One region of the Thalassobacillus sp. C254 genome, then DNA from elsewhere that is predicted to be linked to it. Evidence: riboswitches for the same ligand, from Rfam matches in the RefSeq annotation. Region 1 holds a riboswitch; each other region holds the start of a gene.
What was found. Region 1 has a riboswitch for thiamine pyrophosphate ahead of thiE (thiamine phosphate synthase). Riboswitches for the same ligand answer to the same signal wherever they lie in the genome.

Region 1 (5,298 bases):
AAATGACGAGTTTGTCGGCCGTAAACGTTTCTCCGTTCTTTGCTTGAAGCAAAACAGCCGACTCCCATTCCTTGACTGTTACTTCTTCCAAGTGGTCTTTAATAGTTACTCCAAGGTTCCGGCATGCTTCTTCTAAAGCCTTTACATAACCTGGTGCATAAACATGACTTTCTTCCGGGTAACGCATGGCTGCTATAACGTCTTTTGACAGTTTAGGCTCAAGGTCAAAAAGCTCTCTTCCTTTTATTATTTCAGCCTCTACTCCGAATTCACCCTGCCAGCGCTGCCTCGACTCAAGAGACAATAAATCAGCCTCATGGTATACGACATGAAGGCTGCCTGAATTACTGAACTCAAAGTTTGTTTCCGAGTTCTTTTTTACATCTTCAATCCATTGAGAATAAAGCCTTAAGCTTCTCAGACCCAGCCTGAAAAAATCGTCGGGGTCTTCTTCAATTTCAGAAAACGGTGCCAGCATCCCTGCCGCTGCACCAGAAGCTTGTCCCCCGCAACTCACCTTTTCAAGAAGAGTAACGTCATGGCCCCGCCGCCTGCACTCAAAGGCAGCAGCCAGGCCAATTACACCTCCGCCAAGAATAATAATTGATTCCTTCATCCCCTGTACACCTGCTTTCTCAGCCTTCATCAGCCTCTGTCTATTTTGATATGAAGGTTTCATAACCACTGCTTGCTGTTGCATACCGTTTCTTCTGAATCCTTCCGGCTTCATAAGAAAGACGGCCAGCCTCAATCGCGTGCTTCATGGCAGCAGCCATCCGAACAGGGTCCTTGGCTTTAGCTACAGGAGTGTTCATAAGCACCCCATCTGCTCCAAGCTCCATAACTTCTGTTACATCTTTGGCCGAGCCAAGCCCCGCATCGACGATAATTGGTACGTTCGCTTCTTCAATAATCAAGGAAAGGTTATAAGGATTCAACACACCCAGTCCTGTCCCTATTGGAGCAGCCCCCGGCATGACAGCAGCTGCTCCTGCTTCTTCCAAACGTTTGCAAAGTACTGGGTCATCTGAAGTATAGGGAAGAACAGTAAACCCTTCTTTAGCCAGCTGCTCGGTAGCCTTTAGTGTTTCTATCGGGTCAGGTAAAAGTGTTTTTTCATTTGCACTGATTTCAACCTTAATCCAGCTGCTCAAGCCAGAAGCCTTTGCCAGCTGAGCAATTCTAACCGCTTCTTCTGCCGTTTTGGCACCGGAAGTATTGGGAAGGTACTGAAAGATTTTCCCTTCCACATGCTGTAGAATAGCATCCTCATCCGGGGCCTCCAGATTTACACGGCGGATAGCAAATGTCAGTACTTCAGTCCCACTCTCACGTATTGCTTCATTTTGAACAAACGGATTCGGATAACGGCCTGTGCCAGGAAGAAGCGAGAAGAAAGCTCTACATCTCCTATTACTAACTTATCCTTTTTCGTCATGGTGATCATCCTCCTCCTACAAAGTGAACCAGTTCTATTTTCATTCCAGGCTGTACTTCCGTTACGTCCCACTGATCACGGTCAATAATCTTTCCTTCAACTTCGGTGACAATCATTTTATCCTGAAGATCAAAATGCTCAACTACCTCAATTAATGTCTGTACTTGCAGGTCCTTTTTTTCTCCGTTCACCTCAATGATCATTTTTCAATCCTCCTCTTTGCATCCAATTTATCTAAAAAGGCCTGGCATGTTCCTTGAATATCTGTACTGCCGACAATCTCACTGATGGCGCAAATCCTGTCTGCTCCAGCATCAATTACCTGATCCACGTTATGAAGCTTAATGCCTCCAATCGCCACAAACGGGATAGTAATTTCATCAGCTACCTGCTTTACATAAGAGGTCGTCACTGGATCAATGACGTCCACTTTGCTTTTCGTGGCAAAAACCGGCCCCACCCCAATATAATCGGCCCCATTTCGTTCTGCTTCTCTTGCTTCTTCAATCGCATGGGTGGAAATTCCAATAATCATATCTTCGCCTACAATTTTCCTTGCCTCTGATAAAGGAAGATCATCCTGGCCTAAATGAATACCATCAGCTCCTGCTGCAAGAGCAACATCAATATGGTCGTTTACAATAAAGGCAGCCCCATAACGGGCAGTCATTTCCCTTAACTTTTTGGCTTTTTCAAACACTTCTTTTTTGCTGCTGAATTTATCCCGAAGCTGAATAATATCTGACCCGCCCTTTACTGCTTCTTCCATTACCTCAAGCATAGAACGGCCGCTATGAAATTCTTCTCCAGTTATCGTATATAAGCGAAAGTCCTTCATACTTCCGCCTCCTTTCTGATGCTAAATCCTTTGTTGTGAAAGAGAATCTTAAAACATATAAAAAAACGTCACCCAGCGCAGTGGATGACGTCAGTTTCCTACTCATCGACTTTCCTACGCTGGCATCAACCAGATCAGGTTCAAGGGTAAAAGGACCACCTTTTTCTCAGCCGGCTTCCTGTCCGGCACCCCTAGTCATCTATAAAGGTCTATTATTTTAAAGAATACAATATAAATATTATCCCATAAATTTAATAGATAACAACCCATTTCCCTCAATCCAACGAACATATTTTGATACTTTTTTCATGGCATTCTCCCTGTTCTTCCAAAAATAAACCGCAAAAAACCAGTCAGAAGACCTTCTGACCAGCTCCTTGCATTAATCAAAGATAAAACGCCCTCCAGCTATTCCTGGGTTCGTCATTTCTTTTGCATTGAGTATTTCATCAAGCTCTTCTTCGGTAAGAATTCCTCTTTCCAGCAAATTTGCCTTACACTCATTCCTGTCTGAATAGCTTCTTTTGCAATTCTGGAGGCTGTTTCATATCCTACATGGGGATTAATAGCGGTTATTATTCCGACACTGTGCTCCACCATGTGTTTCGTTCGTTCCACATTGGCGGTCAAATCCTCCAGAGCCAGCTGCCTGAAGGAATTTAGTCCGTTTTGTAAAATGGAAAGAGACTGAAGCAAGTTAAAAACTAAAACAGGTTCCATTACATTTAACTCAAGCTGTCCTGCTTCTGAGGCCATGCATATTGTATGGTCATTCCCCATCACTTGAAACGCAATCTGATTAACCACCTCTGCCATGACCGGGTTAACTTTTCCAGGCATAATAGAGGAACCTGGCTGCCTTGGCGGAAGGTTAATCTCATTAAACCCTGTTCTTGGACCTGAACTCATTAATCGTAAATCGTTTGCAATTTTTGATAGGTTAATAGCATGCACTTTAAGAGCTGCGGATAGTTCTGTATAGGCGTCTGTATTTTGCGTGGCATCTACAAGGTCTTCTGCACTGAACAAAGGGAAACCAGTTAGGTCAGCCAAATATTCTGCCACTTTTTCAATGTACTCAGGCTTCGCATTTAAACCTGTTCCTACAGCTGTCGCCCCCATGTTAATTTCAAACAAATGGTCCACAGATTTTTTAATACGGTTCAAATCCCTCGTCAGCACTCTTCTATAAGCCCCGAACTCCTGTCCAAGCCTAATGGGTACTGCGTCTTGAAGATGAGTTCTTCCCATCTTAATGACTTCATCAAATTCCTGCTCTTTTCGTTTCATGGTATCTACAATATCCGAGAGTGCCTGGGTCAGCCCTTTGGACAGAAGCAAGGAAGAAATATGAATGGCAGTAGGGAACGTGTCATTTGTTGACTGAGCCATATTAACATGAGTATTAGGACTCACCTTCAAATAATCCCCTTTTTCTCCTCCTAGCAACTCAATTGCCCTGTTGGCGATCACTTCATTTGTATTCATGTTAAAGGAGGTGCCGGCTCCTCCTTGAATGGCGTCCACAATAAACTGATCATTATACGCTCCTTCAATCACTTCATCTGCTGCCTGGATGATAGCCTTGGCAATTTTTTTGTTAAGTACGCCCACATCTCTATTTGCCATCGCTGCAGCCTTTTTGACATAACCGAACGCGCGAATAAGCTCTGGGTGAGGTGGATAGCCAGTGATCGGAAAATTTTCTTTGGCGCGGATCGTCTGAATCCCATAATACGCATCTTTTGGCACCTTTTTCTCCCCGAGAAAATCTTTTTCAATTCGGAATTCTGTCATACAATAACGCTCCTTCTCAAATGAACTAAGTTTCATTCGTATTATAGGTATGTATACCCTTTCTCCAACAAATTATGCTATCCGCATATTCAGCCCGTGTAAAGGCATAACACGGGCTGAATGCAAATTAATTTGCATGATTCATTTTTAATGATTCTCCGGAAGAATACCTAAAGATTTAGCGGCAAGCCAAGCCGCTCCCGTTACTCCTGCATCATTTCCTAATTCTGCAATAACAAACTCTGTGCCTTTTGCTACTTTTTCCAAGGCATAACGTTGAAAGTATTTTTGTATAGGTGACAGGAGAGCCTCTCCGGCAGCCGACACTCCGCCGCCAATCACAATTCTTTCTGGATTCAGCAATGTACAAGCATTGGCTGCCGCAAGGCCGATGTACAACGCCGCTTCCTCAATAACTGCCGTAGCGAGGGGGTCTTTCCTGGCAGCGGCCTCAAAGATTTCCTTTGTCGTCAGCTTCTCCTCGCTTGTACTTTGAAGAATGGAAGTTGGATACTCTTTATTTTCTCGTTTCTCCATTACTGAACTTACCATTCCCGTAGCTGACGCCACTGTTTCCAGGCAGCCAGTCTTGCCACAATTACAGGTTTTCCCTCTAAAAGGGTCAACCGTAATATGCCCGACTTCTCCAGCCATCCCTTCTACGCCATGTACAATATTTCCCCCTACGATCACACCGCCGCCTACACCAGTGCCTATCGTAAAACAGATCATATCCTTTGCTGATCTGCCGGCTCCCTTCCAGTATTCTCCTGCGGCTGCCAGGTTAGCGTCATTATCCAGGAAAACCGGGACAGACAGATTTTTCGATAAAATTTTGGCCAAAGGAAAATCTCTCCAGCCAATGTTGACTGCAAATTCAATTGTTCCATTCTCTATGTCCACAAAACCAGGAACACCAAGACCAACTCCTTCAAGCTGTTCAAGTGTGATCCTTTCATTTTCCAGCTCTTTTATCACTGACCTTTCAATATCATCAGGAATATAGCTGCCTTTTTCTCGTTTATCTGTAGGAATAGACCATTTCTTAATCATTGGTCCTTCTTTCGTAAACAAAGCCATCTTTATGGCTGTTCCGCCCACATCAATGCCAAGCAGATATGTATTACTCATGAGACTCACCTCTTTTCTCTCGCGAAATTTTATTTCGTTCCTGTCTGACTATTAATAAAGCTTTTTGATATGAATCTTTATCGAGTACGCCCAT
Region 2 (5,298 bases), on a different contig from region 1:
TCAATTTCCCTGCTTGTCGATCGCAATCCGTCAAATGAACTGACGGTAATAGGAAAGAATGTTATCAGTACAGTAACAGCAACTTTGCTCCATATGTCATATCCAAACCAGAGGACAAAAATTGGAGCCAGAGCTATAATCGGAATCGTTTGAGAGGCTATAACGATTGGATAAAAAGTCCTTTCGGCCAACTGGCTCCTGGACATAAGGACAGCCAGGCCCGTTCCAAATACAACTGAAATGCCAAGTCCTATCAGGATAATTTGCAATGTGGCCCACAGGTGCACAGTAAATAACACATCTCTTAATTCCCAAAGTCTGCTTAAAATACCAGAAGGCGCAGGGAGGATATAGGGTTTATCGTAAATCCTTGCACCTATTTCCCAGCCCATAATGAAAAGCAATGCTAGTATCCCGCTCCTCCATACGATACCCAGCTTTTTAACCTGGCGGAAATCATAGCTCTATCCTTGCCCTCATCTTTTGCAGAAGTCTCTGTTTAAGCTCCATAAAAACAGGGCTGCTTCTGCTTTCTTCTGTTCTTGGTCTGGGAAGAGTGACATCAATAGTCTCAAATTCTGTTTGTATTGGCGGAGGAGTGAGCATAAGAATTCGATCAGATAAAAAGATTGCTTCTTCCACATCATGAGTGATAAATATAATGGTCTTTTCCCACTTTTGCCACTGCAGTAAGAGCCACTCCTGCATCATAAAACGAGTCATAGAATCGAGTGCGCTGAAAGGCTCATCTAATAGAAGAATATCAGCTCCTCCAAGGATGGCCCGTAAAAAGGAGACTCTCTGCCTCATTCCGCCGGAGAGCTGCTGAGGATACACATTTTCTTTTCCTTCAAGGCCAAATTCCTTCATGTGAGAGAGCACCTGTTTCTTTGCTTCTTTTCTAGATACTCCTTGCAGCTCCATAGGCAGCACACCATTTTCCAAAACCGTCCTCCAGGGCAGCAGGAGATCCTGCTGCGGCATGTATCCTACTTTTCCCAGCCTGTTTTTTTCTTCTTTTTGAGAAATAGAGATGCTTCCGGTATCAGGCTGTTCCAGTCCTGTTGCCAGACGGAAAAAAGTAGATTTTCCAGAGCCGCTTGGACCGAGTATGCTTACAAATTCCTTTTCTTTGACGCTGACCGTAACGTTTTCAAAGATAGATAAGGAAGATGGAGGTTTTCCTTTGTAAGAAAAAGACACATTGGAAAAAGAAAGATGATCCCGTGCGGCTTGACTACTCATCTGCCGGCCACATCTCCTGGTTGTAGGCCATGTCCCAGAACATAAATTCAAATCGGGTTGTATTTAAGAAAATATCCTCAATCCGAGATAACTCATGTTCAGGTTTTCCTTCTGTTAAATCGTCAAGAAGATCAATGGTCCACTTCGCTAATTCCTGAAATTCATCGTCCGCATACATGCTGATCCAGTCACCGTAAAATTCATGCTCAGCGGCTCCCGGTATTTTGCTTAATTCTTTTCCAATCTCCGCATAGCTCCACATGCATGGAAGCAAGGCGGCCACTAACTCTGCCAGCCCTTCGTTCTGACCGACATGAAGCATGTAATGAGAATAAGAAAGTGTCATTGCAGCAGGCTCTGCGTTTTCCAGCTCTTCTTCAGAAATATCGAACTTCTTTGCATATTGACGGTGAAGACTCATTTCAGTATTCAGCGTTGAATCAAGAAGTTCAGCAAATTTCCCCATCGTTTTTAGATCGTTTGCTTTGACGGTGCCGATTGCAAAGAGTTTAGAGTAATCTATTAAATATAAATAATCCTGGATCATATAGTAGCGGAACTTTTCCTTATCAAGTGATCCGTTTCCCATTCCTTGCACAAAAGGGTGTTCATGATTCTTTTTCCAAATTGGCTGGACCTTTTCGTATAAGCGTTCACTAAATTTCATTTGCATTCATCCTTTCTATTTTTCTTTATGACACCACTCGTATATCAGAATAATCATGACCTTTGTAAATTGAACTATCTGTTCGATCTCAACAGATTCATTAACTGCATGGGCGTTATATAAGTCACCAGGACCATAAATAACAGTCGGAATGCCCGCATCCCCAAGCCAGCCCCCATCAGTTACGGTAGGCGACATCCCCGTTTGAGGGATGGTCTGAAAGATTCGCTGATGAGCCTGTTTCACCGCAGCCACTTCTTTGGATTCAGGGTCAATATCCAGTGAAGGGAAGATTTCCCCCCGGTCCTCAATCATCGACTTGCCACCCCAGCGAAAAAGCGGCGGATGCTCCCTCAGCCAAGGATCAGATTCGGCCACTTTTAATAAATGCTCTTCTACTTCTTTAGCAACCTGTTCATGATTCTCATCCGGGTAAAAATGAACCGTAATCCATAATCGGCACTCATCAGCCACAAAGGCGGCATGTCTTCCCCCTTCAATCACAGAGGGTTAATGGTTGTCATACCAGGGGGGAAACCAGGATAGGATTTTGTTACAGCCCAGTGCCGTTCAAGCTCCTGCAAGCCCTGGATGATTTTCGTCATTTTTTCAATGGCACTAGCTGCGTATAGACCGCCCCCTGCGTGAATCATATTCCGGCGAGTAGCATCGTGATAGGTTTGGGGGCTCTTTATTGTAACCCAGCCGGTAATCACTCCTCCCTGCCCTTGAATGTGAAGATCACTTGTATCCACAACCACTGCCAAATCAGCCTTATACCCCCTTTCACAGCATTCAAGTACCTGCTTCCCCTACTTCCTCACCAATTACCGATTGAAAAATCAGGTCGCCAGGCAAGCTGATTCCCTGCTCACGAAGAAGCTGTACGGCAAAAAGAGCTCCTCCCATTCCGCCTTTCATATCTGCTGTCCCTCTCCCGTATAACCGCCCGTCTTCTACAACAGGAGTAAAAGTCATGTTTCCATTGAGTTAGATCTTCCCCGACTTCAGCCACATCCATATGACCATTAATAATTAAACTGTTGGCTTTACCAGAATGGGTTCCTTTTAATGTCCCTACTACGTTCGGGTCGTCAGGAAACACATCCCACATGTCAACCTCAAACCCCAGGCTGTTTAACTTTGATGCTATGTAGTGCTGTGCCTCTTTTGTGTTGCGGGCAGGCGGACTGGGAGTTTGGAAACGTATAAGGTCACCTACCTGGTCAATTAATTCTTCTTTTCTCCTGTCTACCTGCTCTAAAATTTGCGTAATTGTTTCGTGCAACATCTTCACTCCTTCCTCTCTCATGAAAAGGTCTGCTCTTGACTGGACATTAGTAATTTCACCCATTAAAAAAACCACTCTAGGAAAAGAGTGGCCGCATATACGAAATAATATATACAAAGACTGCCAGGTACAGGGAGTAGTATACCTGTACTATCAGGCTTGTCTTAACGCCACTTCCCTCCGCTAGTATTACCTAGTTCAGGTGATAGGGTTTAGACCATACGGTCATTCTCAGCTTTTTCAAAGCACCCCTAGTGGTTTCTGTGTATTCTGTTTTTTATGCCTTACTATAAAAATACCATACTTTCCTTTAAAAGTTAGAGTATTCTTTAAAATTTTCCTTTTTAAATTTATGAAGCTCGTGTCACCTTTAACTGAGAAGCTTTTGCTTTTTCTCCGAGAGAACTGAGCTTAAGAGAACAAAATAAACCAGCGATAAAGGTTACAAGACTTATGAGGAAAAGAAACATACTTCCTTCTATTCCAGGAAAGACAACGAATATAGAGCCAGTGACCAGACCGGTCATTACTGCATATGTTCCTATCTTATAATTTCTGATCAGTTTCTTTATAATTTTGCTTGTAATGATTAAACCAAGAGCAATTCCTGCCCCTACGACAATAATGACAGGGATGTTAATCGTAGAAATGGCGTTAAGAACAGTCGGGTAAATTCCTATTAATAAAAAGACAAAAGAACCACTGACTCCAGGCAAGATCATTGCACTGCTTGCTGCCCATCCTCCGAAAAATAACAGAAGATAGTCCATTGCAGTTAAATTAGACATCACCGCAGACATTTCTTCATCCCTTATGAAGCTGTGGAAGCCACAATGGCTGCAGCTGCAAGCAGGAGAGCTATGTGTTTTCCTTTAAAGGTCTTTTTATAATCAACTTCTTTTAAAAGAAAAGGAATGATCCCTATAATCAACCCAAGAAAAAAGAAAAAACGTTGGCTGAGGGTAATCAGCCAGGAGCCATTCAATGAGTCGGCTCATAGAAAGCAATGCAAGCACCACACCTGTTCCTAAAGGAATTAAAAACATGAGATGCTTCTTCCACTCCCTGGAAAATATCCCGTCTATTGCGGCTATTAAACGATAATAGACTCCCACGAGCAAAGCGATCGTACCCCCGCTTACTCCCGGGATCAAGTCACTTATGCCCATTAGTACACCGGGCACGATATTCCGCCAATTTAACACTGTACATTCTCCTTCTGTAAAACTACTTTCATAGTTGAGTGATTGAGTGTAATATCACTCAAAAATACGCTGCTCTTTATTTTAGCACTAACTTTCCCCGCTTCCTATGTCTTTATCACGAATTTTCATCTCTGGTGCCTGGCACCCTTTGCTACTGTAATATTTCAAACCGCTGCACTACCTGATTCTCCAGCATTTTCCTGACTCATTTGTTACAACAGCCTCAGGGTGCCAGGCACCCCTGAAAGAAAAAAAGCCGGCTCAATTTTCATTGGGCCGACCTTTTCCTTTATTCTAGCATTTGTGCTGCTTCATTTACCATTCCTGAACAGACGTAAGACCGCCGCCGGAAAGATACCAGAATTCTGGATCTAAATAAAGGATTTTATCATTTTTGTATGCTTCTGTTGTTTGAACAAGCTCATTTTCAATGACATTTGTTAGAGATGATTCATCTCCATCACCAACAGCTGCTCCTCTATCAATCACAAACATATAATCTGGGTTGTTTTCTGAAATATACTCATAAGAAATACTTTGTCCATGAGTGGATGATTCGATATTTTCATCTACTGGCTCAAATCCAAAGTTATCGTGAATCATTCCATAACGAGAGGATGGTCCGTATGCACTTACGCTTCCTTCATTGGCCAGTACCACAAGTGATTTCCCGTCATCAGCTGTTGCCTCTTCATTCAACGCCTCAATAGATTGATGGACTTCAGCCAAAGCTTCCTCTGCTTCTGCTTCTTTTTCAAAGATTTCAGCCAGCACTTCAACATTTTCTTCGAACGATTCTACATACCTGCCAGTATCTACACCTGAATAGATAGTTGGAGCAATTGAAGAAAATTCATCATAATTGTCTGATTGACGGCCGGAAATAATGA
Region 3 (5,298 bases), on a different contig from region 1:
GTCATCCTTCGTCAGAGAATCGAAAAAAGCGGACCATTTATTGAAAGAAAAGAAGAAGAGATTGCCCAACTAGAAAACGAGCTTACTCAATGCCAGCTAAAGGAAGCGTCCTTAAAAAGAAAAGCTATCCGGAAAAACAGAACTTATTCGCGAAATGAAAGGCTATATTTCTCACCTTGCCGGTACAAAAACCATAGATGTGCTACTCCAGGAAGTAAAAGCCGCTTTAACCGAGTTAGAAGAAAAAGAAGAGAGCAGTTTGAATGCTCTTAATAAAGCCAAAAGCCTGCTGCATCAGGCGGAGAATGAAAAAGCAGCAGCCGAGCAGGCATGTAAGGATGCAGAGCAGCGTTTAGCCGAGGCTTCTGCTAAATGGGAAGAGCATAGAAAACATACAAACTTTATATCAAAGGAAGAAGTAAGAGCTGCCGTGCTTGGCCAGGATAAACGAACAGAGTATGAAAACTACATTCAAGACTTTTATGAAAAAGAAAAACAGTTTCTTCATTTGATTAACGAGTATACAGAGCAGCTGGACAATCGGACAGTAAGTGAAGAACAGTTGGAGGAAACAGAAGAAAAAGTAAGTCAAACTAAGATCCTGGTAGACCAGCTTAGAGAACAATCTGGCGCTGCCCAGGAAGTGTTCCGTGATATTACAGAGAAACATAAGCGTTATAAGGAGTGCCAGAAGGAAATAGAAAAACTGGGCGAAGCATTTTCGAAATACCAGAAATTAGAAAAAGTGTTTAAAGGGAAGGCATTTGTTGAATTTATTGCTGAAGAACAGCTGGAGCAGGTAAGCAAAGCAGCATCGGAGCGCCTTCATGTATTAACAAGAGGAAGGTATGCTATTGAAGTTGATTCTTCAGGAGGATTCGTGATAAGAGATGACAGCAATGGCGGGGTTAAGCGACCAGTATCTACTCTCTCAGGAGGGGAGACATTCCTCACGTCACTTGCTCTTGCACTTTCTTTGTCCGCTTCTATCCAGCTAAGGGGCGAACACCCTCTTGAGTTTTTCTTTCTTGATGAAGGGTTTGGAACCTTGGATCAGGAGCTCCTTGAAACAGTCATTTCTGCTCTGGAAAAGCTTCAGGCTGATAAATTATCAGTCGGTGTCATCAGCCATGTGCCTGAACTGAAAGAGCGTCTTCCAAGAAAGCTTACAGTCACACCTGCTGAATCCGGCGGTAAAGGCAGTACGGTTTCTCTGGAATCCATGTAAGGTAACCGCCAGGTAAAATCTGCAAAATAACGTACTAAATAAGAGGGGGATCCAATCCGCCTCTTATTTAGTGTAGGTTGAAAAATAAATCTTACCAGCAAAATCACTTTCAATTGCCAGATGGCTGTCTGGCTTTGTTATCTAATGATTTGCTTTTTAATAATAAAGAACCTCGACTTTTCCACAGTGAGCACATCTTTTATAGTATTGATAATCAGTATACTGATGGAAGCAGCTTGCCTGGATTTCTGCTAAGGCATTTTCCAGCCTGGTCAGCTTTCCTTGCACCAGAGCAATCTCTCGCTTTATATCCTCTGCTTTGTTCATTTAATCACTCCTGTCCCTTCCCTACTGATAAAGGCTTCCGCCTGTTTCTTTAAATTGGTTTGCTTTCTCTTTCAGGCCTTTTTCTACAGCTTCAGCAGTTTCAAGGTCATGTTCAGAAGCATAACGCCGAATATCATGGGAAATACGCATACTGCAAAATTTAGGGCCGCACATGGAACAAAAATGAGCAGTTTTTGCACCTTCAGCTGGCAGGGTTTCATCATGATATTCAAGGGCACGGTCAGGGTCAAGAGAGAGGTTGAATTGATCTTTCCAGCGAAATTCAAACCGTGCTTTTGAAAGAGCATCATCCCTTTTCTGGCACCTGGGTGGCCTTTGGCAAGGTCTGCTGCATGGGCTGCAATTTTGTAAGTAATGACTCCTTCACGGACATCGTCTTTATTTGGCAGTCCTAAATGCTCTTTAGGAGTTACATAACAAAGCATAGCCGTTCCATACCATCCGATCATAGCAGCCCCGATAGCAGACGTAATATGGTCGTAGCCTGGAGCAATATCAGTAGTCAGCGGCCCTAAAGTGTAAAAGGGTGCTTCGTCACAAAGGGCAATCTGTTTATCCATATTTTCTTTAATTAAGTGCATAGGTACATGACCCGGGCCTTCCACCATTACTTGAACCTCATGCTTCCAGGCAAGTTTCGTTAGTTCACCAAGAGTTTCCAGTTCTGCAAACTGGGCCTCATCATTAGCATCGGCTATTGAGCCTGGACGAAGCCCATCACCTAATGAAAAAGATATATCATAAGCTTTCATAATCTCACAAATGTCTTCAAAATGGGTGTACAGGAAATTTTCTTTATGGTGAGACAAGCACCACTGAGCCATAATAGAACCACCTCGTGATACGATCCCTGTCATGCGGCTGGCAGTTAAGGGAACGTATCGAAGCAGAACGCCTGCATGAATGGTGAAATAATCCACACCCTGCTCAGCTTGTTCAATAAGAGTATCCCGGTAAATCTCCCAGGTAAGGTTCTCAGCTACTCCATCCACTTTTTCGAGTGCCTGATAAAGAGGAACGGTGCCGACGGGAACGCATGAGTTTCGAATGATCCATTCTCTTGTTGTATGTATATCCTTTCCAGTTGATAAGTCCATGATAGTGTCCGCTCCCCATTTGGTGGCCCAGGTCATTTTTTCAACTTCCTTATTAATGGAAGAAGACACTGCAGAGTTACCTATATTAGCATTTATTTTGACGTGAAAGTTTCTGCCGATAATCATGGGCTCTGTTTCCGGGTGGTTAATATTTGCTGGAATAATAGCTCTTCCCTCGGCTACTTCCTTTCGGACAAATTCTGGATCCATCTGTTCCCGTATAGCGATAAATTCCATTTCAGGGGTTATGATACCTTTTTTAGCGTAATGAAGCTGGGTTACATTTTTTCCTTCCTTAGCTTTTAGAGGATTTCGGGTAAGTCCGGGAAAAACTTTCTCAGCGCGGGGATCGGAAATATCTTTATAGCCGTTATCCTCGGCTTTCAATTTCCGGCCTTTGTATTCTACGGTATCTTTTCGTTCATTAATCCAATTGTGGCGAATTGGTGTGAGTCCCGCTGTAACATCAGCTTGATAGGAAGGGTCTGTGTATGGTCCGCTAGTATCGTACACACGGACAGGTTTGTTTTTTCTTCCCCGACTGTGCCAGTAGTGGGGAAAGTCCGATTTCTCTCATTGGAACTTGAATGTCTTTTCTTGAACCTTGAATGTAGACTTTTTTACTGCCTGTAAAGCTCGACATGATAGACACATTCTGCTCTTGCAATGAAGATGATGGGGTTGTCATAAAAAATCTCTCCTTGTTAAAAATTAATGGAAAAGGACGAGATCAGGAGAAAACAGGCGGGATAACACAAAAAAGCCGGTTCCTAAAATAGGGGACCGGCTTTGTATGCAGAAGTTGATAGTGGTAATCATTAGCTGTCAATCTAAACTTCCCCACGCTGGTATGAACCAGATCAGGTCCGAAGGGTCAAGAAACCTCATCGCGTTTCTCTCTCAGCCTGCGCTTTGCAGACACCCCTAGTTTGCAATATTCCATTTGTTATTCATTATAAGGAGAGATGACAGAAAAAGAAAGGAATAATTCCATATTTCTGAAAACAGTGAAAAAGGCATCGTCAAATAGAACTGCTTTTTTTAGTGAGGTGTAAGTTCTTTTTTAACCTTTCGTACGACACCGACTACTTCAAAATCCTTGCTTGACAAGGTATCTTTCTGCCTGCAGGAAGAACAGGTGACATGTTGATCCATTTTTTCTGCACGGAATTCTTTATTACAATTTTTACATTTCACGATATGGGGTTCATGAGTGTCTCCTACACAATCAAAACGGATTACTTCTGTTGCATCAGTCATGAGGCTATTCCTCCCCTGTGTTTTTACCCACCTACTTCCCCGGTTTAAAAATAATTAATCCTAAAAATGCAATAGAGTAAGGGATCATTCTAAAACACAGTAAGGTTTCTTTAAAGTGAATATTCATGGCTATTTACATAAATTGTGCCAATATGTGCAAAGTAAATAAAAACGGGGGAGGTGTGTTTAATTGAAAAAAGCTTCTCTGTTAGATAAGCAGGTAGAGATAGTAAAAAAGGGTCTGAATGATACAGATGATTTGATGTGCCTGTCCTTGCCTTATTTTCATACTGAACTGTCTGTCATGTTTCTTGAAACAAGAGTGAAACGAGTTGAATTTGAGAAGCAAGTACTTGACCATCTTAAGCCAGAAACTAAAATAGCAGACGTAAAAGCAAAGATAGCTAAAACTGAATGGGCTCAAACAAAAGACTTATCTTATATTATTACAAGAATTGCAGAGGGCTACGGAGCAGTGATCATAGAAGGGGAGGACAAAGCCCTCTTATTTGATGTAAGCCAGACACCTGAACGAGATGTGGAAGAACCGGTAAACGAGCAGGTTATTCGTGGGTCCCACGCCGGATTTGTAGAATCATTAGATACAAACTTAAACCTTTTGCGTGTCGTCATCAAAAACCCGGATTTGACTGTGAAATTCTATAAAATTGGGGAACGAACCGGCACTAAAGTGGCGATAGTCTATATTAATGGTTTAGCCAAAGAGGAGTTGTTAACTGAACTGGCCGACAGGATCACTTCCATAAAAGCAGATGCCGTTAATGCTCCCAGTTTTACTGAGGAGTTTATTGAGGATGAAGCTTTTACGCCGTTTCCTCAATTTTTAAACACAGAAAGAATAGACAGAGTAACTGGAAATCTTCTTGAGGGAAGAGTGGCTGTTATGAGCGACGGAAGTCCCACCGCCTTGATCTGTCCGACTACCTTTTGGGCTTTTTATCAATCTCCGGATGATTATAATAGCCGCTGGATGATGGGGACGTCTTTTCGTTTGCTGCGTTTGTTAAGCTTTTTAATTTCTGTTTCCTTGCCTGCTCTCTACATTTCGATTGTCTCCTTTCACTTTGAAGTGATACCTGAAGGGATGACGCTTATGATTAAGGAGTCCATTGACCAGATTCCATACCCTCCCTTGATTGAAGCTTTTATCATGGAAATCACCATAGAATTGATTCGGGAGGCGGGGATCAGGCTTCCCAGCCCGGTGGGACAGACCATCGGCATCGTAGGCGGACTTGTTATTGGAGACGCGGTGGTTAATGCAGGCTTTGTATCCAATGTGATGATTATTGTTGTAGCAATTACGGCCATTGCCTCTTTTGTCGTCCCAAACAATGAAATGAG

Region 2: it holds a riboswitch for thiamine pyrophosphate, as region 1 does, so the genes downstream of both, JCM19033_RS28125 (M20/M25/M40 family metallo-hydrolase) here and thiE (thiamine phosphate synthase) in region 1, are expected to answer to the same signal.
Region 3: it holds a riboswitch for thiamine pyrophosphate, as region 1 does, so the genes downstream of both, thiC (phosphomethylpyrimidine synthase ThiC) here and thiE (thiamine phosphate synthase) in region 1, are expected to answer to the same signal.

What each region holds. Positions count from the first base shown of each region.
Region 1 is NZ_BAXQ01000003.1:9,005-14,302, forward strand. Features, by position in the region: gene thiO (glycine oxidase ThiO) at 1-679, opposite strand, end outside; partial or broken gene JCM19033_RS04545 (thiazole synthase) at 657-1,438, opposite strand; gene thiS (sulfur carrier protein ThiS) at 1,444-1,641, opposite strand; gene thiE (thiamine phosphate synthase) at 1,638-2,276, opposite strand; TPP riboswitch at 2,371-2,479, opposite strand; partial or broken gene aspA (aspartate ammonia-lyase) at 2,659-4,073, opposite strand; gene JCM19033_RS04565 (ROK family glucokinase) at 4,221-5,204, opposite strand; gene JCM19033_RS04570 (YqgQ family protein) at 5,197-5,298, opposite strand, start outside.
Region 2 is NZ_BAXQ01000008.1:11,107-16,404, reverse strand. Features, by position in the region: gene JCM19033_RS09475 (ABC transporter permease) at 1-392, opposite strand, end outside; gene JCM19033_RS09470 (ABC transporter ATP-binding protein) at 457-1,245, opposite strand; gene tenA (thiaminase II) at 1,238-1,912, opposite strand; gene JCM19033_RS28135 (M20/M25/M40 family metallo-hydrolase) at 1,928-2,386, opposite strand; gene JCM19033_RS28130 (hypothetical protein) at 2,413-2,679, opposite strand; gene JCM19033_RS28125 (M20/M25/M40 family metallo-hydrolase) at 2,708-2,890, opposite strand; TPP riboswitch at 3,362-3,466, opposite strand; partial or broken gene JCM19033_RS09455 (DUF368 domain-containing protein) at 3,554-4,372, opposite strand; partial or broken gene JCM19033_RS28120 (siderophore ABC transporter substrate-binding protein) at 4,724-5,298, opposite strand, start outside.
Region 3 is NZ_BAXQ01000004.1:168,528-173,825, forward strand. Features, by position in the region: gene JCM19033_RS23255 (hypothetical protein) at 1-273, shown strand, start outside; gene JCM19033_RS06895 (SbcC/MukB-like Walker B domain-containing protein) at 155-1,228, shown strand; gene JCM19033_RS23260 (serine protease) at 1,385-1,555, opposite strand; partial or broken gene thiC (phosphomethylpyrimidine synthase ThiC) at 1,577-3,316, opposite strand; TPP riboswitch at 3,494-3,609, opposite strand; gene JCM19033_RS06905 (hypothetical protein) at 3,715-3,933, opposite strand; gene JCM19033_RS06910 (spore germination protein) at 4,124-5,298, shown strand, end outside.